Regions from separate parts of the Bradyrhizobium sp. USDA 3256 genome, predicted to be linked through region 1. Evidence: predicted binding sites of a transcription regulator. Region 1 holds the regulator's gene; each other region holds the start of a gene.

Region 1 (7,869 bases):
AACAAGCGCGGGATCGAGGCCGGGGTTCGCGCCTCAAGGGGCGTGGCTGGAACGACGACGCCCGGCCAAATGCGTCAATGAAGATCGCTTCGGGGCGTAGCGGTTTGCGTGGCTTTTGCATACTAAAGAGGGGATTGGCGTGGCAGACATGGCTGTTCAGAGCGATGTGATGGAAGCCGCGGGACCTTACGATCGCGCCAAGGCCCTCAGCGCCTTTAAGCTCGGTGACCTCACCTTCTATTGGATCACCCGCATCTCGGCGATTTCGGTTCTGTTGATCCTCGGCGGCATCATCCTGTCGCTGATCGTCGGCGCCTGGCCGGCGATGAAGGAATACGGCTTCGCCTTCCTCTGGACGCAGCGCTGGGCACCCTCGGCCGATCCGCCGGTGCTCGGCGCGCTCGGCCCGATCTACGGCACGCTGATCACCTCGGTCATCGCGATGCTGATCGCCATTCCGGTCGGCATCGGCATCGCCGTGTTCCTCACCGAGCTCTGCCCGCAAGTGCTGCGCCGCCCGATCGGCATCGCGATCGAGCTGCTCGCCGGCATTCCCTCGATCATCTACGGCATGTGGGGCTTCTTCGTGCTCGGCCCGTTCCTGGCCAACACGTTCCAGCCTTTCATGATCCGGATCTTCGAGGGCGTCCCGGTGCTGGGCGCGGTGTTCGCCGGCCCGCCGTCCTATCTCAGCCTGTTCAACGCCGCGCTGATCCTTGCGATCATGGTGCTGCCCTTCATCACCGCGATCTCGGTCGACGTGTTCAAGACCGTGCCGCCGGTGCTGAAGGAGGCCGCCTACGGCATGGGCTGCACAACCTGGGAGGTCGTCCGCAGCGTCGTGATCCCCTACACCCGCGTCGGCGTGATCGGCGGCATCATGCTGGCGCTCGGCCGCGCCCTCGGCGAGACCATGGCGGTGACCTTCATCATAGGCAACTCGTTCCGCATCTCGTCGTCGATCTTCGCGCCTGGCACCACGATCTCGGCGGCGATCGCCAGCGAATTCGCCGAGAGCGACGGCCTGCACCAGTCCGGCCTGATCCTGCTCGGCTTGCTGCTGTTTGTGCTGACCTTCTTCGTGCTCGCCGGCGCGCGGCTGATGCTGATGCGGCTTGAAAAGAAGGCGGGGAAGTAACGCCATGAACCCGATCTACAAATCCCGCCGCCGCAGCGACATCGTCATCCGCGCACTCTGCGTCGGCGCCGCGCTGTTCGGCGTCACCTGGCTGGCGCTGATTCTGATCACGCTGCTCTATAACGGCCTTGCCGGCCTCAGCGTGCAGCTGTTCACCCAGAACACGCCGCCGCCCGGCTCGACCGAAGGCGGCCTGCTCAACGCCATCGTCGGCTCGGTCATCATGACCGTGATCGGCGTCGGCATCGGCGCGCCGCTTGGCCTGTTCGCCGGCACCTACCTCGCCGAATACGGCAAGCACGACAAGCTGACCTCGGTGATCCGCTTCATCAACGACATCCTGCTCAGCGCGCCCTCGATCATCATCGGCCTGTTCATCTATGGTGCGGTGGTGGTGCCGATGCGCGGCTTCTCGGCGATCGCAGGCAGCCTCGCGCTCGCGGTGATCGTGATCCCGGTCGTGCTGCGCACCACCGAGGACATGCTGCTCTTGGTGCCCAATCCGCTGCGCGAGGCCGCCTCCGCGCTCGGCCTGCCGCGTTCGCTGGTGATCAAGCGGATCGCTTATCGTGCTGCGCGATCGGGTCTGATCACCGGCGTGCTGCTGGCGACCGCCCGCGTCGCTGGCGAGACCGCGCCGCTGCTGTTCACCGCGCTGTCGAACCAGTTCTTCAGCCTGGATCTGACCAAGACGATGGCCAACCTGCCGGTAACCATCAACAACTTCGTGCAGAGCCCCTACGCCTACTGGAAAGAGCTGGCGTGGAGCGGTGCGCTGCTCATCACATTCACCGTGCTCGCGTTGAATATCGGCGCGCGTATCCTTGGTGCCGAAAGGGCCGCAAAATGACCGAGCTTTCCGTCTCCACGACTGCCGCAGGCCACGTTCCCCAGGTTCCGCTGCCGGAAGCGCCGCCGAAGGTCACGGTGCGAAACCTCAACTTCTATTACGGCGAGCACCACGCGCTGAAGAACATCAACCTTACGCTCGGCACCAACCGCGTCACGGCGTTCATCGGCCCGTCCGGCTGCGGCAAGTCGACCCTGCTGCGCATCTTCAACCGGATGTACGACCTGTATCCGGGCCAGCGCGCGGTCGGCCAGCTGATGCTGGACCAGACCAACATTCTCGACCCCAAGCTCGATCTTAATTTGTTACGCGCGCGGGTCGGCATGGTGTTCCAGAAGCCGACGCCGTTCCCGATGACGATCTACGAGAACATCGCCTTCGGCATCCGCCTCTACGAGAAGATTTCGAAGTCCGAGATGGACGACCGGGTCGAGAAGGCGCTGCGCGGCGGCGCGCTGTGGAACGAGGTCAAGGACAAGCTGAACGCCTCCGGCCTGTCGCTCTCCGGCGGCCAGCAGCAGCGGCTGTGCATCGCGCGCACCGTGGCGGTGCGTCCCGAGGTGATCCTGTTCGACGAGCCGTGCTCGGCGCTCGACCCGATCTCGACCGCCAAGGTCGAGGAACTGATCCAGGAGCTCTCCGAGGACTACACGATCGCGATCGTCACCCACAACATGCAGCAGGCGGCGCGCGTCTCCGACAAGACCGCCTTCATGTATCTCGGCGAGCTGATCGAGTTCGACGACACCAACAAGATCTTCACCTCACCGAGCGATCGGCGCACCCAGGACTACATCACCGGCCGGTTCGGTTGACCGGCGCATGATCCGGAAAAGTGGCAACCGGTTTTCCGATCAGGTCATGCTAAAATTCAGGACACGAAACCATGATCCCCGGGACCATGGTTGAGGGAGACAAGCGATGGCTTCTGAACATACCGCCAAGGCATTCGACAGCGACCTGCAGGAGTTGACCCGCCTGGTCGCCGAGATGGGCGGCCTGGTCGAACGGATGATTACCGAGTCGGTCGACGCGCTGATCCGTCGCGACGTCGCGCTCGGCAAGCGCGTGGTCGCCGCCGACATCGAGATCGACAATCTGCAGCGCAACATCGAAGAGCGCGCGGTGCTGACGATCGCGCGCCGCCAGCCGATGGCGATCGACCTGCGTGAGATCGTCAGCGCGATGCGCGTCGCCACCGACCTCGAGCGGATCGGCGACCTCGCCAAGAACATGGGCAAGCGCGTCGCGGCGCTGGAGAGCGATTTCCAGCCGCTGAAGCTGATCCGCGGCCTCGAGCACATGACCGACCTCGTGCTGTCGCAGGTCAAGTCGGTGCTCGACGCCTATGCCGCGCACGACCTGCCGGCGGCGATGAACGTCTGGAAGGGCGACGAGGAGGTCGATGCGATCTGCACCTCGCTGTTCCGCGAACTGCTCACCTACATGATGGAAGATCCGCGCAACATCTCGTTCTGCATCCATCTGATGTTCTGCGCCAAGAACATCGAGCGGATCGGCGATCACGCCACCAATATCGCCGAGACCGTATTCTACATGATCGAGGGCCAGCAGATCACCGACAAGCGCCCGAAGGGCGACATGACCACTTTTGCCACCACGGTGCCGGGCAGCTGAGGCTTGATCGGCAAGCGCGGAACCGGATTGTCCTTCGACAACTCGTTTCCGCGGGGACTATGCTCAAGGAAGTAAGCGTTTCGGTTTGCGTCTGGGCAACGGATCACCACAGAGAAAGAACTTAAACCGATGAGCGCACGCATTCTGGTAGTCGAAGACGAGGAAGCGCTGACGACGCTGTTGCGCTACAATCTCGATGCGGAAGGCTACGATGTCGAGACGGTCGGGCGCGGCGACGATGCCGACACCCGCCTGAAGGAGCGCGTTCCCGACCTCGTGGTGCTGGACTGGATGCTGCCGGGCCTGTCCGGCATCGAGCTGTGCCGCCGCCTGCGGGCGCGGCCCGAGACCAAGCAACTTCCGATCATCATGCTGACCGCGCGCGGCGAGGAAAGCGAGCGCGTACGCGGGCTTGCCACCGGCGCCGACGATTACATCGTCAAGCCGTTCTCGGTGCCGGAGCTGCTGGCGCGGGTGAAGGGCCTCTTGCGCCGCGCCAGCCCGGAGCGGCTTGCGACCGTGTTGACCTACGGCGACATCGAGCTCGACCGCGAGAAGCGCCGCGTGGCGCGCTCGGGCCGTCCGATCGATCTCGGGCCGACCGAGTATCGCCTGCTCGAATTCTTTCTCGAGCATCCCGGCCGCGTCTTCAGCCGCGAGCAACTGCTCGACAGCGTCTGGGGCCGCGACATCTACATCGATGAGCGCACCGTCGACGTGCATATCGGCCGTCTGCGTAAGCTCCTCAATCCCGGCCGCGAGCAGGACCCGATCCGCACCGTGCGCGGCGCCGGCTACGCGCTCGATGACCGCTTTGCCAAGGCCGAGCCGCAGCCGTAACGGCCAAGCGGCATTCATAAACCGCAACACGGCGAAAGCCGGGATCAATAGCCACCAATGGGCGTTGTTAGAAAGCCGTCTGGCCGCTTGCCGATTGCGCCGGCCGCGGCGTATGGGTCCCGGCATGCACCGGGACGACGCTGGTGATATAGCCGGGCTGCGTCACACAAAAAAATCCCCGCTTTCGCGGGGATTTGTTTTTGAGGTCTTCCGACGTTTTCCCGAGTGCTCACTTGATCTGCGGTTTCGCCGACGGCCGGCGGCGATCGGCGGCGGGCTGGTAGGCGACGCGCGAGTGATGCGCGCAATAGGGCAGGCCGGCGAGCGCCTTGCCGCCGCAGAAGAAGAATTCCGGGCTCGAGGGATCGCCGACCGGCCAATGACAGGTGGCCTCGTTCAGCTCGAGCAGCGAGAGCCGCTGGCTCATTGGCACCACATTGTCGTAGGAGATCGGATCGGGCTCCATTTCGACCTCGAAGGCGTGCGCCAGCGCGGTGTTGCCGCGCGAGACCGGTCGCGCCACCCGCATCATGTGCTGGGCGGGGCGAGCCTTGCGCTGCCGCGGCGCGGCCGTGGAGGGCGCCTTGGCGCGGCCGGAGAGGCCGAGCCGATGCACTTTGCCGATCACGGCGTTTCGCGTCACATTGCCAAGTTCCGCCGCGATCTGGCTGGCCGACAGGCCGGACTCCCAGAGCTTCTTCAGCTGCTCGACGCGATCGTCGGACCAGGTCAATACAGTCATCGCATTCTTCCCTTCGCGTAGCGCCGGCCAATCGTTGGAGCGGCGCTGCGAGCCAATCTGGACAAATATCCCTGCGGCCAGAATCCCTTAGCCCTCGCCGGGCACGGTGTTGCGCCCGAACGTTTACGCGAGACACGAAGGCTACTTAGAGGGTCCAGTACCGCCGCACGAGATGTCGTACCCGACAGGCCAAACGCTACAATATGGCGTGACTCAGGCGCAAGAGTCCGCGGCCGTGCGTCCACATGTTCCCACACAGTTAAGCATTTCGATGAGGCTTTTCCACCGCACCGGAATGCTCCGGATTGCGCTCGTTTCGCATTGCAGGAAGGCCACTTCGTGGCGATTGACACTTACTGACCGCAGCATAGAATGCCCGCCACGTGCCGCCCGCAAAGGCGGCCGTTTTGTTTTCCGAAGCTGGCCGTTGCTGCGCTGGCGTCAAGGCGCGCGGCAATTGTCGGCTTCAAACCGTCAGTGATCGCCATGACCAACGCTGCCACGTCGCATCTGCTCCCCGTCTTCGCCAGGGTCGATCTCGGCTTCGAGCGCGGTGAGGGCGCCTGGCTGATCGCAACCAACGGCGACCGCTATCTCGATTTCACCTCGGGCGTCGCGGTCAACGCGCTCGGGCATGCGCATCCGCATCTGGTCAAGGCGCTGCAGGAGCAGGCGACCAAACTCTGGCACATGTCGAACCTGTTCAAGAGCCCGGACGGCGAGGCGCTTGCCGCGCGGCTGTGCGAGCAGAGCTTTGCCGACTTCGTGTTCTTCTGCAATTCCGGCGCGGAAGCGATGGAGGGCGTGATCAAGCTGGTCCGCCACTATCACTTCTCCAAGGGCCACGGCGAGCGCTACCGCATCATCACCTTCGAGGGCGCCTTCCACGGCCGCACGCTGGGCACGCTGGCGGCGACCGGCTCGGCGAAATATCTCGAGGGCTTCGGGCCGCCGATGGACGGCTTCGACCAGGTGCCGCATGGCGACATCGAGGCGGTGAAGAAGGCGATCGGTCCGCACACCGCCGGCATCCTGATCGAGCCGGTGCAGGGCGAGGGCGGCGTGCGCTCGGCGCCGCAGGCGTTCTTCAAGGCGCTGCGCGCGCTCTGCGACGAGCACGGCCTGCTGCTTGCCTTCGACGAGGTGCAGACCGGCATGGGCCGCACCGGCGAGCTGTTCGCCTACAAGCGCACGGGCGTCACGCCGGATGTGATGTCGCTGGCCAAGGCGCTCGGCGGCGGTTTCCCGATCGGCGCAGTGCTGGCGACCGCGCAGGCTGCGGCCGGCATGGCGCCCGGCTCGCACGGCTCGACCTTCGGCGGCAATCCGCTCGCGGTCGCCGCCGCCAATGCCGTGCTCGACGTCATGCTGAAACCCGGCTTCTTCGAGCATGTGCAGAAGATGTCGCTGCTGCTCAAGCAGAAGCTCGCTTCCGTCGTCGACCGCTATCCCGGTGTGCTGTCGGAGGTGCGCGGCGAGGGGCTGTTGATCGGCGTCAAGGCCGTGGTGCCGTCGGGCGACCTGATCGCCGCGCTGCGCAGCGAGAAGCTGCTCACCGTCGGCGCCGGCGACAATGTGGTGCGGTTCCTGGCGCCGCTGATCGTGACCGAGGCCGAGATCGATACGTCGATCACCGCGCTTGAGCGCGCCTGCGCGACATTATCGGCGGCGCAGCCGAAGAAGGCGGCTGGATGATGAGCAAGCCGGTCCGCCACTTCCTTGATATCAACGAGCTGCCGCTCGGCGAGCTGCGCAACATGCTGTCCGCCGGAGCCGCCATGAAGGCGAAGCTGAAGGCGCATGAGAAGGGCAGGAAGCCGCTCGAAGGCAAGACGCTGGCGATGATCTTCGAGCGCCCGTCGACCCGCACAAGGGTGTCGTTCGACGTCGGCATGCGCCAGCTCGGCGGTGAATCCATCATGCTGACCGGCGCCGAGATGCAGCTCGGCCGCGGCGAGACCATCGCGGACACCGCGCGCGTGCTGTCGCGCTATGTCGATGCGATCATGATCCGCATCCTCAACCATGACGCGCTGCTCGAGCTCGCGGCGCACGCCACCGTGCCCGTCATCAACGGCCTGACCCGGCGTTCGCATCCCTGCCAGGTGATGGCCGACCTCATGACCTATGAGGAAAACCGCGGCTCGATCGAGGGCAAGACCGTGGCCTGGACCGGCGACGATAACAACGTGCTGGCCTCCTGGGCGCATGCCGCCGAACGATTCAAGTTCCAGCTCAATGTCGCGACCCCGCCCGAGCTCTCGCCGAAAAAGCCTATGCGCGACTGGATCAAGGCGACCGGCGCGCCGATTGTGCTCGGCACCGATCCGGAAGCCGCCGTGCGCGGCGCCGACTGCGTCGTCACCGACACCTGGGTGTCGATGGGCGACAAGGAGGGCGAGCACCGCCACAACGTGCTGCGGCCCTATCAGGTCAATGCCAAGCTGATGTCGCTCGCCAAGCCGGACGCACTGTTCATGCACTGCCTGCCCGCGCATCGCGGCGAGGAGGTCACCGACGAGGTGATCGACGGGCCGCAATCCGTGGTGTTCGACGAGGCGGAAAACCGCCTGCATGCGCAGAAGGGCATCCTGGCCTGGTGTTTCGACGCGGTCGCGTAGCGCCCATTCAATGCTGTCGTCCCGGCGAAAGCAGGGATCC
Region 2 (7,869 bases), 7.2 Mb from region 1:
GGCGCACCGGAAAGCGGATCAGGTTCGAGGGGATGATGTTGCGCGCCGCCAGCAGGCTGACCGGCAGCGCCAAAACCGCGGCAAGCGTGGTGCCGAGCACCGCGATCGACAGCGTCTCGCCGAGCGCCTGCATGTAGAGCGGAAACGACGAGCCCGGATTCGGCGGAAGCATCAGCATGGTGATCCAGCCGAGCTGGCCGAGGCCCGCGATCAGCCTGGACGGCGAGAAGTCGAGATCGACCAGGCCGAACACGAAGATCGCGAGCGCCGCCGCGATCATGGCTGGCATCGCCAGCCGTGCCGATGCGGGACGTTCGAAGACGCCGGGGTACTTCGCGCGCAGTTCCGTGGTGTCCGGCCTCGGCATCTGGCTCATCGACGGGTCTCCTTGCCGAACAGCCGGCCGCGCAGCCAGCCGGTCGAAATGTCGATGATGAAGACCGTGACGATGATGGTGATGAGGATGGCGCTGACGTCGGAATAGTAGAACTTGCGGATCGCGACCACCAGCTCCTGGCCGATGCCGCCGGCGCCGACGAAGCCCATCACCGACGCCTCGCGGACGTTGATCTCGAAGCGCAGCAGCGCATAGCTGGCATAGCCGGCGGAGACCTGCGGCAGCACGGCAAAGCGCATGCAGGACAGCCAGCTCGCGCCGGTGGAGCGGATGCCCTCGACCGGCTTCATGTCGGCATTCTCGACGATCTCGGCAAACAGCTTGCCGAGCGCCCCGGTGGTGTGGATCGCGATCGCCAGCACGCCGGCCATCGGCCCGAGGCCGAACGCGATCACGAAGATCAACGCGAACACGATGCCAGGGACGGTGCGGGCGAATTCCAGCAGGCGGCGGATCGTGAAACGTGCCCACGGGCCCGGCGACGTATTCTGGGCCGCGAAGAAATTGAGCGCGAAGGCAAGCACGGCACCCGTCAGCGTGCCGACATAGCTGATCAGGATCGTCTCGCCGAGCATCTTCAGCCACTTATGCCAACCCCAGAACCATTCGGCGGGATCGGTCCAGACCCGCGCGCCGGAATCCAGCGTCAGGATGCGATCGAAATAGCTGACGAAATTGCCGAAATAGGTGAACAGCGTGCGCAGGTTCACTTCGGCGCCGAACGCCGCGATCACCAGCACCGCACAGAATGCCGCCGTTGCCAGCGCGGCCTTCAACCGCTTGCGTGCGACGGACTTGCGGTAGGCGTCCTCCAATGTCGCCAGTTGCTGCGCTGGAAGAATGGATACGGCGGTCGCCATCGACGCGTGCCAGTCCGGTTCGAAGTTGAGTGGAAAGGGCCGGGCTATACGCCCGGCCCTCGTGACGTCAGGCGTGCGATCAGCTCGCCTTCTTGCGCAAACCGTCGACGAACTTGATCAGCTCGATGGTGCCGTCCCAATCCTTGGTGGTGGCGGGATGGAAGCCCTTCTTCTGACCGTCGGACAGACGGTCGAAGGCGGCTTTGTCCTTGGTCGGGGCGTCGAAGAAGGCCTTTGCGATCGCGGCCTTCAGGTCCTCCGGAAGATCGGTGTTGTACGCATAGGGGCCGTTGATGATCAGCGCCGACTTGTGGATGATGCGGAAATCATCCTTCTTCATCGCCGAGCCGTCGGCATTCTTCAGCATGCCCTTGGTCAGCATCTGGGCGAGCGTGGAATCGTCCTCGTTGGTCCACTGGTTGGCGGCCACATCAACGGTTCCCTGCGACAGCGCCAGGACGGCGTTCTCGTGGCTGCCGGTGAACACGACCTTGCCGAAATAGCCTTCGGCGTTCGCGATGCCCATCTTGTTGAGTTCGAAGCGCGGCACGTTGTTGCCGGACGTCGAGTTCGGATCGACCAGGCCGAGATTCTTGCCTTTCAGGTCCTCGACCGTCTTGTACGGGCTCGACGCCTTGACGAAGAACACCGAGTAATAGCCGGTCGAACCGTCGGCGTTCATATCGTTGGCGAACGCGTCGGTCTTGACGCCGGTCAGGCGCGCGCGAGAGAACGAGGCCGAGCCGTAGCTGGCGATCTGGATGTTGCCGGCGCGCTGGCCTTCGATGACGGCCGCGTAGTCGTTGGCAATGCGCAGCGTGACCTTCACGCCGAGCTCCTTCGACAGATACGCCACGAACGGCGTCCAGCGCTCGGTGACCCCGGAGGCGTTCTCGGCCGGCACCACCGCGAAGGTGAGCTCCGGGTATTTTGCTTTCCAGTCCTGCGCGGAGGCCGAACCGGCAAATGCCAGCGCGGCGGCGCCAGCCAGAATGATGCGACGAGTGAACATGACTACCCCTCTTTTGTTGTAGTTGCACCTGTTGGCCGGGCAAAATGCCCGGCCTCCCAGATTGAAAAATGCGCGACGCTCAGGCCGCGGCTGCGGTGCCGAGTGCCGGCGCAGTTGCACCGTCGGGCGCGGGCAGCGGTGCTGCGCCGATGACGTCATTGGCCTCGAGGTCATAGAGCTCGCGGGCGATATGGTCGGTGAGCGCCGCGGGGGCGCCATCGAACACCACGCGACCCGCGGCCATGCCGACCAGGCGGTCGCAATAGGTCCGCGCCAGGTCGAGCGAGTGCAGATTGCAAAGCACAGTGATGCCGAAATGCTTGTTGATGCGCAGCAGCGCGTCCATCACGATCTTGGTGTTGCGCGGATCGAGCGAGGCGATCGGCTCGTCGGCGAGAATGATGTCGGGCTCCTGCACCAGCGCGCGGGCGATCGCGACGCGCTGCTGCTGGCCGCCGGAGAGCTGGTCGGCGCGCTGCGCCGCCAGCTGGGCGATGTCGAATTGCTCGAGCGCCGACAGCGCCAGCGCCCTGTCCTGCTCCGGCCAGACCTGCGCCAGCGACCGCCATGACGGAATCTGGGCCAGCCGGCCCATCAGCACGTTGGTCAGCACGTCAAGGCGGCCGACCAGATTGAACTGCTGGAAGATCATCGCCGAGCGCGCGCGCCACCGCCGCAGTTCCTTGCCGCGCAACGCGGTGACGTCGGTACCTTCGAACAGGATACGGCCGGAGGTCGGATCGGCGAGACGGTTGATCATCCGCAGCAGCGTCGACTTGCCGGCACCGGAGCGGCCGATCACGCCGACAAAGCTGCCCGGCGCGATCGAAAAGGACGCGTTGTCGACTGCGGCTTTCGTGCCGAAACGGCACGTCAAACCTTCCACCACCAGCATGTAATGCTCCAACCGCGCCTCGTTGGGCCATCGCTATCCCCGGCGTTTTACAGTTATGTGACGACAGCGCTGCGGTGCGGCGATCGTCCACACCCCTCCCTTGTCGCTCCCTTGCCGTCATCCCGACGTCATGATGTTGTCATCAAGCGTCCCGATGACGAGCACGCATCCCCGGAAGCCCAAGATTCTTTAAGATTTGCGGAGGCCCCGATGGCCGGAAAAACACTCTCGGTTGTGCCGACCGTCGACCCGACAGCGTCGGTGCGCGAGAGCAAGCTCGGCAAGTATACCGAGGTCGGCGCGCGCACGATCCTGCTTGAAGTCAGCATGGATGACTATTCTTACGTCGTGAACGACAGCCAGATCACCTACACTTCGATCGGCAAGTTCTGCTCGATCGCCGCGATGACCCGCATCAATCCCGGCGACCACCCGATGCATCGCGCGACTCAGGCGCATTTCACCTACCGCGCCAGCGCGTATTTCCCCGGGGAGAGCGACGACACCGACTTCTTCAACTGGCGACGTGCGCATCACGTGCATATCGGCCATGACGTCTGGATCGGGCACGGTGCGATCCTGTTACCGGGCCGGAACGTCGGAACCGGCGCTGTCGTCGCCGCCGGCGCCATCGTGACCAAGGACGTTCCCGACTACACCATCGTCGCCGGTAATCCGGCGCGGCCGGTGAAGCGGCGCTTCTCCGAGACGATCGCCGACCGCCTCGCTGCGCTCGCATGGTGGGACTGGGATCACGAAACACTTCGGCGTGTCCTGCCTGACTTTCGCAAGCTCGCGGTCGAGGAATTCCTCGACAAGCATGAGGCCGAGGCCGTATCCCAATCACAAGCCAAACAACGGAGCGCCGCATCGTGACGGACATTTTCATCGAGGGCGGGCGCACGCTGGTTGACGGCGCCTTGGTCGAGACCTCGCTGCGGACCGCAGGCCGCGACATCGGCGCGCTCGACGCCGAGCAGGGTCGCGCCGCGCTGCACATCGATGCCAGCGGCCTCCTCGTGCTGCCCGGCATGATCGACCTGCACGGCGATGCGTTCGAGCGGCAGATGATGCCGCGCCCCGGCGTCGACTTCCCGACCGACGTGGCGCTGATCGACAGCGACCGGCAGGCGATCGCCAACGGCATCACCACCGTGTTCCATGGCACGACGTGGTCGTGGGAGCCCGGCCTGCGCAGCGCGGAGAATGCGCGCAAGCTGCTCGATGCGATCGAGGCGCTGCGGCCGCAGCTCGCCGCCGACACCCGCTTCCATCTGCGCCACGAGACCCACAATCTCGAGGCCGAGGCCGAGATCATTCAATGGCTCAGTGAGGGCCGCATAGACCTGTTCGCCTTCAACGACCACAGCAACGTCAAGCCGAAGAAGCGCAACCAGCTGGCCGAGCGCACCGGGCTCTCCGTCGAGGCCGTCAACGACATGCTGGACCGGATCGTGGCGCGCCGTCCCGAGGTGCCTGCCTCGATCGCGCGACTGGCCGCCGCTGCGCGCGCGGCCGATATCCGCATGCTGTCGCACGACGACAACAGCCCGGCGATGCGCCAGGAGTTTCGCGCGCTGGGCGCCACGATCGCCGAATTCCCCGTCAACGAGGAGACCGCGCGCGACGCTGCGGCGGCGGGCGACTTCATCGTGTTCGGTGCGCCCAATGTGGTGCGCGGCGGCAGCCACACCGGCTGGACCAAGGCATCCGACATGATCGCACAGGGCCTCTGCTCGGTGCTGGCGTCGGACTACTACTATCCGGCGCAGCTGCTCGCGGCGTTCCGCCTCGCCGCCGACGGCATCCTGCCGCTCGCCAGAGCCTGGGACCTGATCTCGTCGGCGCCGGCCCGCGCGGCCGGGCTCGCCGACCGCGGCGTGCTCGCCGCGGGCCGCCGTGCCGACATCGTCGTCGTCGACGACAAGGTGCCGCTGCGGCCGCGCATTGTCGCCGTGATCTCGGCCGGACGGCTGGTGCATCTGGCCGACGCGAGCTGCCTCGTTCATTCGCTCGCGCCGCGCAAGACGGTTGCGGCGGCGTAGCTCAGTCCCATGGCCAATACTCCGCGCTACGCGATCTACTATGCGCCGTCACCCGACAGCGCGCTGCACCGCTTCGGTTCGACGCTGCTCGGCTACGATGCCGTGTCAGGCGACGCGTTGCCGTTTCCCGAAGGCGTCACGCCCGACTGGCGCGAGGTCACCGAAGATCCGCGCAAGTATGGATTCCACGCCACGCTGAAGGCGCCCACCGCGCTCGCCGACGGTCGGAGCGAGGCCGAGCTTCTCGATGCCTGCGCCGCCTTCGCCGGTCGCGCGCGGCGCATTCCGGTGATCGAACCGGTGGTCGATGCCATCAGCGGCTTCATCGCGGTGATCCCGGCCAGCCGCTCGGATGATCTGCAACAGCTTGCTGCCGATTGCGTCACGGAATTCGACGCGTTCCGCGCGCCGCTGACACCGGAAGATCGCGCGCGCCGCAGGCCAGAGAAACTCACCGCGCGGCAGTGCGACTATCTCGACCGCTGGGGCTATCCCTACGTCATGGAGGAGTTCCGCTTCCACATGACGCTGACGGGACGGCTGAGCGACGAGCGGCGGGGCCCGATCGTGGCGCAGCTGCGCACACGGTTCGCGGCGGTCGACCTCACGAGGCTCGCAATCGACCGCATCGCGCTGTTCAAGCAGACCGACAGCGCATCACGCTTCCGCATCATCGACAGCTGGCCGCTGCGGGCGTAGCGCGCGCTATTCCTCCACCCGGGTGCGGGCGATGATCTCAGCGGCGCCCTTCTCCAGCAGCTCCATGCCCACGGCGCGGCCGAGTTCGCGCGGCCGATCGGCCGGCCCGCGCCGCGTCACCTCGATGAAGCCGGCGCCGGCCTCGTCGAGCACGGAGGCGCGCAGCGTCATCTCGCTGCCCGCAAGCGTGGCGTGGCCGGCGATCGGCGAATTGCAATGGCCGTTGAGCACCCACAGCACCTCGCGCTCGGCCTCGGCGGCGAGCCGCGACTGCACGTTGTCGATCCCGGCAAGCCGCGCACGTGTCGCCCAGTCGGTGTCGACGCATTCCACCGCGACAATGCCCTGGCCGACCGCAGGCAGCATCTCGCCGACGGAGAAATCATGCGCGATACGCGCGGTCATGCCGATGCGCTCGAGACCCGAGCGCGCCATCACCAGCGCGTCCGCCGGCCCGACCTCGCCGCCGCCGGGCAGCCGCTGCTTGTCGCCGCGATCGAGTTTTGCCACCCGCGTGTCGGCGGCGCCGCGATAGTGGATCACGGTCGCTTCCGGAAACAGCCGGCGCAGATAGGCGGCGCGGCGGACGGCATTGGTGCCGATCATGAAGCCCTTGCCGCGCGCGGCGCGAAGGGTGTCGAGCGACAGGCCGGGACGCAGCACGAGGCTGTCATTGGCGGCATCGCGCGCCAGCATCGCGGCGATGACGAGACCCGGCGTCTCCTCATTGCCCGGTACGTCCTTCAGCGAATGCATCGCCGCCTGCAAGGTGCCGGCACGCATGGCTTCGCGGATCTCGGCGACGAAGGCGCCGCCCTTGCCGCCATGGCGCAACAGCTTGCTGGTCTGGTCCTGGTCGCCGCGCGTCTCGAACTTGACGATGTCGACGGCAAGATCCGGCGCCGAAGCGCGCAGCAGCCGCGCAACCTCGTCCGTCTGCGCGAGCGCCATCGCGCTCTTGCGCGTCCCAATCCGCAAAACCTGTCCCGACACGAAAGCTCCGCTGCGCGTGATCATCAACGGCTGGGGATTAGAACAAAAAGCCAGTCAAAACAACGGTTTTTGCCCCTGTTTGGCCACGCTCAGACGGTGTCCTTAACAAGCTCCACTCCGGCCTCGCGCATTGCCGTCGTGGCGGCCGCGAGCGAGCCGCCGAGGTCGATGGCGCGGCAGCCCGACAGTACGACAATGGTCTCAAAGCCGAGCCGGCGCGCATCGAGCGCCGAATACTGCACGCAATAATCCGTGGCGAGCCCGGCCATCACGACGCGCCTGAAGCCGCGCTCGCGCAGATAGCCGGCGAGCCCGGTCGGCGTCTTGCGGTCGTTCTCGAAGAACGCCGAATAGGAATCGATCGCGGTCCGAAACCCCTTACGGATCACGAGTTCGGCCCGCTCGGTGGCGAGGTCGGGATGGAACGCGGCGCCGGCCGTACCCTGGATGCAATGATCCGGCCACAGCGTCTGCGGCCCATAAGGCATGGCGATCTCAGAGAACGGCGCCGCGCCCGGATGCGAGGTCGCAAACGAGCTGTGGCCCGCCGGGTGCCAGTCCTGGGTCAGCACGACATGGTCGAACCGCTCGGCGAGCCGGTTGACGACAGGCACGACGGCATCGCCGTCCGCGACCGCCAGCGCGCCGCCGGGGCAGAAATCGTTCTGCACGTCGATGATAAGGAAGAGATCGTCGGGCGCAATCTTCATCAGGTGCCGATCCGCAATGATGCGCGCAGCTTGCGCAGGCAGGCGATCACCGACAGCGCGGTGATGCGGCCGGTCTTCGGGTTCTCCGAGGGAATGTTCTCGATCATCATCGAGAACCGCGCGGAATCGGAATCGACCTCGATCCGGTGGGTGTTGCGCGTCACCGTCGGATCCGCCCAGATCTCGACCCTTGTGCGGTCGGGGCCGATGCCGGCGAGCGACAGCGCCACCGCGACGTTGAGGTTGGCCGGAAAGCCC
Region 3 (7,869 bases), 7.2 Mb from region 1:
ATCAGACCGGTTCGGACCGGCGTGGCTGACTGACGGGGAAACTGATGGCGTTGATGGAAGTTGGACTGGACGACAAGTACCGGTTGGATACGAAACGAATCTTCCTCTCCGGTACCCAGGCGCTGGTCCGATTGCCCATGTTGCAGCGCGAACGTGACCGCGCGAACGGGCTGAACACCGCCGGTTTCATCTCCGGTTACCGCGGCTCGCCGCTCGGCATGTACGACCACGCGCTGTGGCGGGCGAAATCCTTCCTCAGGGAACATGACATCGCCTTCGTCCCCGGCCTCAACGAGGATCTGGCGGCGACCGCGGTGTGGGGCAGCCAGCAGGTCGGCATGTTCCCCGGCGCCAAGGTCGATGGCGTGTTCGGCATCTGGTACGGCAAGGGCCCCGGCGTCGACCGCTCGCTCGATGCGCTCAAGCACGCCAATTCCGCCGGCACCTCGCCGAACGGCGGCGTGATCGCGCTGGCCGGCGACGACCATGGCTGCCAGTCCTCCACCCTGGCGCATCAGAGCGAGCAGGTGTTTGCCTCGGCGCTGATGCCGGTGGTCAATCCGGCGACGCTGCAGGATTATCTCGACCTCGGCATCCTCGGCTTCGCGCTGTCGCGCTATTCCGGCTGCTGGGTCGGCTTCAAGGCGATCTCGGAGACGGTGGAAAGCTCGGCCTCGATCGTCAGCGATCCCGATCGCATCAAGATCATCATCCCCGACGATTTCGAGATGCCGCCGGACGGGCTCTCGATCCGCTGGCCGGATCCGCCGCTCGAGGCCGAGCGCAGGCTGCACGGGCCCAAGATGGAGGCGGTCGCGGCCTTCGCCCGCATCAACCGCTTCGATCGCATCGTGCTGGATTCGAAGCCGGCGCGGCTCGGCATCATGGCGACCGGCAAGGCCTATCTCGATCTGCGCCAGGCGCTCGCCGATCTCGGCATCACCGATGCCGATGCGCAGGCGCTCGGGCTGCGCATCTACAAGGTGGCGCTGACCTGGCCGCTCGAAGCGCGCGGCGCGCGCGCCTTCGCCGAGGGCCTGCAGGATGTGCTGGTCGTCGAGGAGAAGCGCGGCTTCATCGAGGACCAGCTGGTCCGCATCCTCTACAACATGGACGCGTCGAAGCGGCCTTCGGTGGTCGGCAAGCGCGACGAGAGCGGGGCGCCTCTGCTGCCGAGCGAGGGCGAGCTGACGCCGACCATGGTCGCCGCCGCCGTGGTGGCGCGGCTGCGCAAGCTCGGTCACCGCAGCCCGCTGCTGGAGCAGCGTTTGGCAAAACTCGAGGCGTTCGATCGCCCCGCCGAGGGCACGGGCACCGCGAAGCTGCAGCGCACGCCGTATTTCTGCTCCGGCTGCCCGCACAACTCGTCGACCAAGATTCCCGAGGGCAGCCGCGCCATGGCAGGGATCGGCTGCCACGGCATGGCGCTGTCGGTGCCGAACCGCAACACCCAGACCATCTCGCATATGGGCGCGGAGGGCGTGAGCTGGATCGGGCAGGCGCCGTTCACCAGCGAACAGCATGTGTTCCAGAATCTCGGCGACGGCACCTACACCCATTCCGGCTTGCTGGCGCTGCGCGCTGCGGCCGCGGCCGGCGTCAACATCACCTACAAGATCCTCTACAACGATGCGGTGGCGATGACCGGCGGGCAGCCGGCCGAAGGCGGCTTCACGGTGTCGCAGATCGCGCATCAGGTCGCGGCTGAAGGCACCAGGAAGCTTGCGATCGTCTCCGACGATCCGGACAAATATCCCGCCAATTATTTCCCGTCCGGCGCCACCATCCACCATCGCCGCGAGCTCGATGCCGTGCAGCGCACCCTGCGCGAGGTCGAGGGCCTCACCGTCCTGATCTACGACCAGACCTGCGCCGCCGAGAAGCGCCGCCGCCGCAAGCGCGGGCTGTTCCCCGATCCCGCCAAGCGCGTCTTCATCAACGAGCGCGTCTGCGAGGGTTGCGGCGACTGCTCGGTGGCGTCGAACTGCGTCTCGGTGCAGCCGCTGGAGACCGAGCTCGGCCGCAAGCGCCGCATCGATCAGTCGAACTGCAACAAGGATTTCTCCTGCATCGAGGGTTTTTGCCCGAGCTTCGTGATGGTGCAGGATCCCAAGCTGCGCAAGGCCGACCGCACCGCGGCCGATCCCAAGGCGTTGTTCGCCGATTTGCCGACGCCGCCTGCGGCCGCGTTGAGCAATCCCTACAACATCCTGATCACCGGCATCGGCGGCACCGGCGTCATTACCATCGGCGCGCTGCTCGGTATGGCTGCGCATGTCGAGGGGCTCGCCTGCTCGACGCTCGACTTCACCGGCCTGTCGCAGAAGAACGGCGCGGTCATGAGCCATGTCCGGCTCGCGCCCGCCTCCGACATGCTGACCACGGTTCGCATCGCGCCGGGCAACGCCAACCTGATCCTCGGCTGCGACCTGGTCGTCGCCACCAGCGTGCCGGCCCTGAGCCGCGCCGAGCGCGGCGTTACCCGCGCCGTGGTCAACGCCGATCTCTTGCCGACCGCGAGCTTCGTGATCGATCCCGATATCGACTTCGAAGCCAGCTCGATGCGCGATGCGCTGAACGGCGCCGTGACGCCAGGCGATCTCGACATCCTCGATGCCACCGGGCTTGCCACGGCGCTGATGGGCGACAGCATCGCCACCAACGCCTTCATGCTCGGCTTCGCGTTTCAGCGCGGCGCGATCCCGCTGTCGCTGGAAGCGATTCTGAAGGCGATCGAGCTCAACGGCGCCGCCATCGAGATGAACAAGACTGCGTTCTCATGGGGCCGGCTCGCCGCGCACGATTTGCAACGCGTGGTCAGCGCCGCGCGCTTCAAGAGCGCCGGTGCCGCGCCGGCCAAGAAGACGCTCGATGAGGAGATCGCGTTCCGCGCCAAATTCCTCACCGACTATCAGGATGCGGCCTATGCCAAGCGCTATCTCGACGATGTCGCTCGCGTCCGCACCGCCGAGGCGGCGGCCGCGCCGGGCTCGCAGGACCTGACCGAAGCCTTCGCAAAGGGCCTGTTCAAGCTGATGGCCTACAAGGACGAATACGAGGTCGCGCGGCTCTATTCCGACGGCGAGTTCAGCAAGGCCTTGAGGGAGCAGTTCGAAGGCAATTCCGGCTTGAAGGTCTTGCTGGCGCCGCCGCTGCTGGCCCAGCGTGATCCCGTCACCGGGCGGCTGCAGAAGCGCGAATTCGGTCCGTGGATTTTCACCGCGTTCGGCATGCTCGCAAAGCTGAAGGGCCTGCGCGGCACCGCCTTTGACATCTTCGGCTATACCGCCGAGCGCAAGATGGAGCGCGCATTGCCGGTCGAGTATTCGGCGATGATCCTGCGTCACCTCGACAGCAAGAAGCCGCTCGACTTGCCGCGCCTCGTGGCGCTAGCGAAGGCCGCGGACCTCGTGCGTGGTTATGGCCACATCAAGGAGGGCAACGTCGCCCGCTATCGCACCGAATGCGCGCGGCTGGAGTGCGCGATCAACCAGCCGCTGGCGCAGGCGGCTGAATAGGGGCCGGGGAACTTTCCACGGCCGCCCTGGTGACCGGTAACTCTGCCCGCAACCAGCGGCTGGATTCGCGCGGCCGAGCCCCTACATGATGGCTGTCTGTTCGAGTGATTTCAGGAGGCCGTTTGATGGTCCTGAAAAACGCTTTTGTTGCAATCGTTTGCACCGCGTGCCTGACTTGGGGTGGCGTGGCGTTGGCCGACGAGTACGGCCCCAGCGAATTCTTCAGCCTCGATCTCTCCAAGGCGGTGCTGTCGCCGAAGCGGCTTGGCCCGCCGACACAGTTCGAGCCCGTTCCGGTCGAGGCGAAGACCGACCATGGCCCCGATCAGCAGGCAAATGTCGAGCCGCAGGTCGAGGAGCCGAAAGTCGCGCCGAAGAAAGCCGTGCGGACCACCAGGGTGACCGCACCGCACGAGAAGAAGCGCGCGGAAGTGCGCGTGCCCGCCCGCGCCAAGCTCGCGCGCCGCCACTCGAACCCGCTCGATGCGGAGGCCCGCGACACACGGATCCAGACCTGGCCGTGCCGCACCGGCGGCATTTGCAACTGGCATCGGTGAGGCGGCGCTCTCGCGCAGATCCACGTGCGCATCCACAAGAATGTTAAACCCGTCATCCTTCGAGGCTCGCTCCGCTCGCGCTTCAGGATGACGGGTTTAGATCGAATGCTCGGCGTGCTGCGTTCCAATCGACGTAACCGAGTCATCCCGCCGTCGCAAAACCGTCGGCAGAGAGTCAAGAAACCGTAAGGCCGGAGTCAAGGAGCGCAGGCAAAACCTTCGTTGCGATTCGACGAAGGTTATTCGATGCCGACAGCGATCTCCGCGGGGCGGCGAGGCCTCACCCGGCGCCAGCTTCTGGTGCGCTCGGCGTCGACCGCCGCGCTGGCGGGATTCGGCGCGCTGGCCAAACCATATCTGAGCCGCGCCGCGGATCGGCCGGCGATCGCGGGCATCCAGTCCGGCGACGTCGCAAGCGATTCCGCTGTCATCTGGGCCCGCGCCGATCGTGCCGCGCGGATGCACGTCGAATGCGCCGCGGTCGAAAGCTTCGCCAGCATCCTGCGCGCCGCGTCCGCCGATGCGCTGCCCGAGCGCGACTTCACCGCCAAGCTGCTGCTCGACGGCCTGCCGCCGGGCCAGGACCTGTTCTATCGCGTGCGCTTCGAGGACCGCGACGGCACATCAGGCGAAAGCCGGGTCGGCCATTTCAGAACCGCGCCGGCCGACCGGCGTCCCGTCTCGTTCGTCTGGTCCGGCGACGTCGTCGGGCAGGGCTGGGGCATCGACCCCGCGCGCGGGGGCCTGCGCAGCTACCGCACCATGCTGAACGAGCGCCCGGACTTCTTCATCCATTCCGGCGATCACATCTACGCCGATTGCACGGTGCCGTCGGAGCAGAAACTCCCCAACGGTGAGATCTGGCGCAACATCGTCACCGAGGAGAAATCCGCCGTCGCGCAAAGCCTCGATCAGTTTCGCGGCAACTACAAATACAACTGGCTCGACGACAATTTTCGCACCTTCCACGCCGAGGTGCCGATGTTCGCGCAGTGGGACGACCACGAGGTGGCCGACGACTGGTCGCCGCTCGGCACCACCGATGCGACCGGCTATGAGGCTGACGGCAGCTCGCGCCTGGTGGCGCGGGCACGCCGCGCCTTCCACGAATTCATGCCGATGCGGCTGATGCCGGAGCGCGATGGCCGCGTCTACCGCAAGATTCCCTATGGGCCGCTGCTCGACGTCTTCATCATCGACATGCGCTCCTACCGCGATTCCAGCTGGAACCAGCAGGGCGATCCGGACCAGGCCCGCATCCTCGGCCAGAGCCAGCTTGCCTGGCTGAAGCGGGAACTGGTGGCGTCGGATGCTGTCTGGAAGGTGATCGCCGCGGATCTGCCGATCGGTCTCGTCAGCCTCGATGCGGTCGCGCTCGGCGACGGTCCGCCCGCGCGGCGCGAGCACGAGATCGCCGATCTGTTGTCCTTCATGAAGCGCGCCGGGGTCCGCAACACGGTGTGGCTCACCGCCGACATGCACTACACCGCCGCGCATCATTATGATCCGAACCGCGCGGTGTTCCAGGAGTTCGAGCCGTTCTGGGAGTTCGTCTCCGGTCCGCTGCATGCCGGCACCTGGTCGCCGGGTGAGCTCGACAACACCTTTGGCCCGAAGGCGATGTACCAGAAGGGCTGCTCGACCGAGCAGGGCGACAATCTCGCGCCGTGCTTCGGGCTGCAATTCTTCGGCCGCGTCGACATCGACGGCAAGACCGGCGTGATGACGGTGACGCTGAAGGACGTCGACAACCACGACCTCTGGTCGGTCGATATCGAGCCGCGGCCGGACGCGCGGCCCGGCCAGATCATGGCGCAGCACATCTAGCGCCCTCTCTGATCCCGTCGCGACATCTTGATTGCCGGCGTCTTGCCCGAGGGGCCGGTTTGCGGGCAGACTGCGTGTCGGCAGTCCTGCCAATTTCATTCCCACGAAACGATTTGCTGGCGTGACGTCGTCGATGGCATCGGCGTCCCACGCGTCAGGAGCCATCCATGGAAAATCTGCAGACACAGGGCATCAGCCTGCCGCAGCTCGGGCTCGGCACCTTCCGCATGCAGGGCGATACCTGCCGCGCGGCGGTAGAGAGCGCGCTTGGGCTCGGCTATCGGCATATCGACACCGCCGAGATGTACGGCAATGAAGAGGCGATCGGGGCGGCGATCGCTGCCTCGAATGTCGCGCGCAAGGACCTGCACGTGACCACCAAGGTCTGGCACGAGAACCTGGCGCCGGATGCGATCCGAACAGCGTTCGACGCCAGCCTGAAGAAGCTGCGGCTCGATCACGTCGATCTCTATCTGGTGCACTGGCCGTCGCGGAGCATGAAGCTGCCTGCCGTCTTCGAGACGCTAATGAAGCTGAAGGAGGAAGGCCGCACCCGCGCGATCGGCGTCGCCAATTTCACCACCGCGTTGCTCAAGACCGTGGTCGAGGACATCAAGGCGCCGATCGCCTGCAACCAGATCGAATATCACGCGATGCTGGACCAGACGCCGGTGCGCAAATATCTCGCCGCGAAATCGATCCCACTGGTGGCCTATTGTCCGCTCGCCCAGGGCCGCTTCGCCACCAACGAGACGCTGGCGAAAATCGGCAGCAAGCATGATGCGACCGCAGCACAGGTGGCGCTGAAATGGCTGCTCGATCAGGATGGCGTGGCGGCCATTCCGAAAGCCTCGCGCGCCGAAAGCCAAAAGGCCAACCTCGACGCACTGAAGGTCAAGCTCGACGACGAGGACCGCGAGGCGATTGCGGCGCTGCGCAAGGACATGCGCTGCGTCAATCCGGGGTTTGCGCCGGCGTGGGATTGAGGCCGCTGGCCCTGAGGAAGCAGAAAAGAAAAAATGGCTCCGTGAGGAGCCATTTTCCGTTGTGTCGGTCTTTAGTAGTGATGACGCTTGATGATCACCGTCCGGTCATGGCCGTGATGCCAGCCATGATGCCAACCGCGATGCCAACCACGGTCATGGCGCATTTCGGCGCGTGCGCCCCAGCCGCGGTCCCAGTGATGATGATCGCCATGTCTGATCACGACCGTTTCGGCGCTCGCGATCGACGGAACGGCCACCGCAAGCGCACCAACCGCCGCGAGAACAAAGCCAATCTTTTTCATCTCATCCTCCTCAAATAAGCGAAGAGAAAACCGTACGGAGATTGAAACGTTCCTCAGGAACCAGAGGAGTTTTCTGAACGCTTGTTCAGCAACTGCCTCGAACGCTGCTGCCGTCGCGTGTTGGTACGCACAACCGATGAGCGAGCGCACGGGCTGCTTTCCCGGCCTTGCCTAACCGCTGCGTCCGACGCATCATCGCGCCATAAAAATCAATGTTCGGGGGGACGTTGCCGTGAGCGAATTTTCACGCCGGGATTTTTTGAAAGTGACGGGATCGGCCGCTGCCGCAGCCATCGCGAGGCCAGCCGCTGCGGCGATGGGGCCGGACGACAAGTTCGACCTCGTGATCAAGAACGGCGATGTCATCGATCCCAGCCAGTCGCTGCGCGGCAAGCGCGACATCGGCATCCGCTGGGGCATCGTTGAGGCGATCGAAGACGAAATCCCGGCCGCTCGCGCCGCCAGGACTATCGACGCCTCGGGCAAGCTCGTGATGCCGGGCCTGGTCGATCTGCACTGCCACGTCTACCCGTACGGATCGGCGATCGGCATTCCCGCCGACGAGCTGGTGCAATTCCAGGGCACCACGACGGTGGTCTCGGCGGGCGATGCCGGCGTCAACAATCTCGCGGCGCTGCGGCGCTTCATCGTGGCGCAATCGCGGGCGCGGATCTACGCC

Evidence for each region. The regulator PhoB, encoded in region 1, activates phosphate uptake and scavenging genes when phosphate is short. The targets are predictions, from matches to a motif close to TGTCATNNANCTGTCAT.
Region 2: a site for PhoB is predicted at 3,291-3,307, ahead of phnC (phosphonate ABC transporter ATP-binding protein). Genes of this name have one in related genera too.
Region 3: a site for PhoB is predicted at 4,216-4,232, ahead of ACVWY5_RS08325 (alkaline phosphatase D family protein). Genes of this name have one in related genera too.

What each region holds. Positions count from the first base shown of each region.
Region 1 covers NZ_JBSSAE010000002.1:8,610,568-8,618,436, forward strand. The annotation lists gene pstC (phosphate ABC transporter permease subunit PstC) at 149-1,138, shown strand; gene pstA (phosphate ABC transporter permease PstA) at 1,143-1,988, shown strand; gene pstB (phosphate ABC transporter ATP-binding protein PstB) at 1,985-2,803, shown strand; gene phoU (phosphate signaling complex protein PhoU) at 2,910-3,626, shown strand; gene phoB (phosphate regulon transcriptional regulator PhoB) at 3,756-4,466, shown strand; gene ACVWY5_RS42465 (GcrA family cell cycle regulator) at 4,696-5,208, opposite strand; gene ACVWY5_RS42470 (aspartate aminotransferase family protein) at 5,695-6,903, shown strand; gene argF (ornithine carbamoyltransferase) at 6,903-7,829, shown strand.
Region 2 covers NZ_JBSSAE010000002.1:1,365,717-1,373,585, reverse strand. The annotation lists gene phnE (phosphonate ABC transporter, permease protein PhnE) at 1-376, opposite strand, end outside; gene phnE (phosphonate ABC transporter, permease protein PhnE) at 373-1,257, opposite strand; gene phnD (phosphonate ABC transporter substrate-binding protein) at 1,337-2,269, opposite strand; gene phnC (phosphonate ABC transporter ATP-binding protein) at 2,349-3,164, opposite strand; gene ACVWY5_RS08200 (LbetaH domain-containing protein) at 3,375-4,040, shown strand; gene ACVWY5_RS08195 (alpha-D-ribose 1-methylphosphonate 5-triphosphate diphosphatase) at 4,037-5,209, shown strand; gene ACVWY5_RS08190 (DUF1045 domain-containing protein) at 5,219-5,908, shown strand; gene hemC (hydroxymethylbilane synthase) at 5,915-6,925, opposite strand; gene pncA (bifunctional nicotinamidase/pyrazinamidase) at 6,991-7,611, opposite strand; gene ACVWY5_RS08175 (aspartate dehydrogenase) at 7,611-7,869, opposite strand, start outside.
Region 3 covers NZ_JBSSAE010000002.1:1,392,338-1,400,206, forward strand. The annotation lists gene ACVWY5_RS08315 (indolepyruvate ferredoxin oxidoreductase family protein) at 45-3,518, shown strand; gene ACVWY5_RS08320 (hypothetical protein) at 3,644-4,075, shown strand; gene ACVWY5_RS08325 (alkaline phosphatase D family protein) at 4,322-5,902, shown strand; gene ACVWY5_RS08330 (aldo/keto reductase) at 6,070-6,888, shown strand; gene ACVWY5_RS08335 (hypothetical protein) at 6,960-7,190, opposite strand; gene ACVWY5_RS08340 (amidohydrolase family protein) at 7,423-7,869, shown strand, end outside.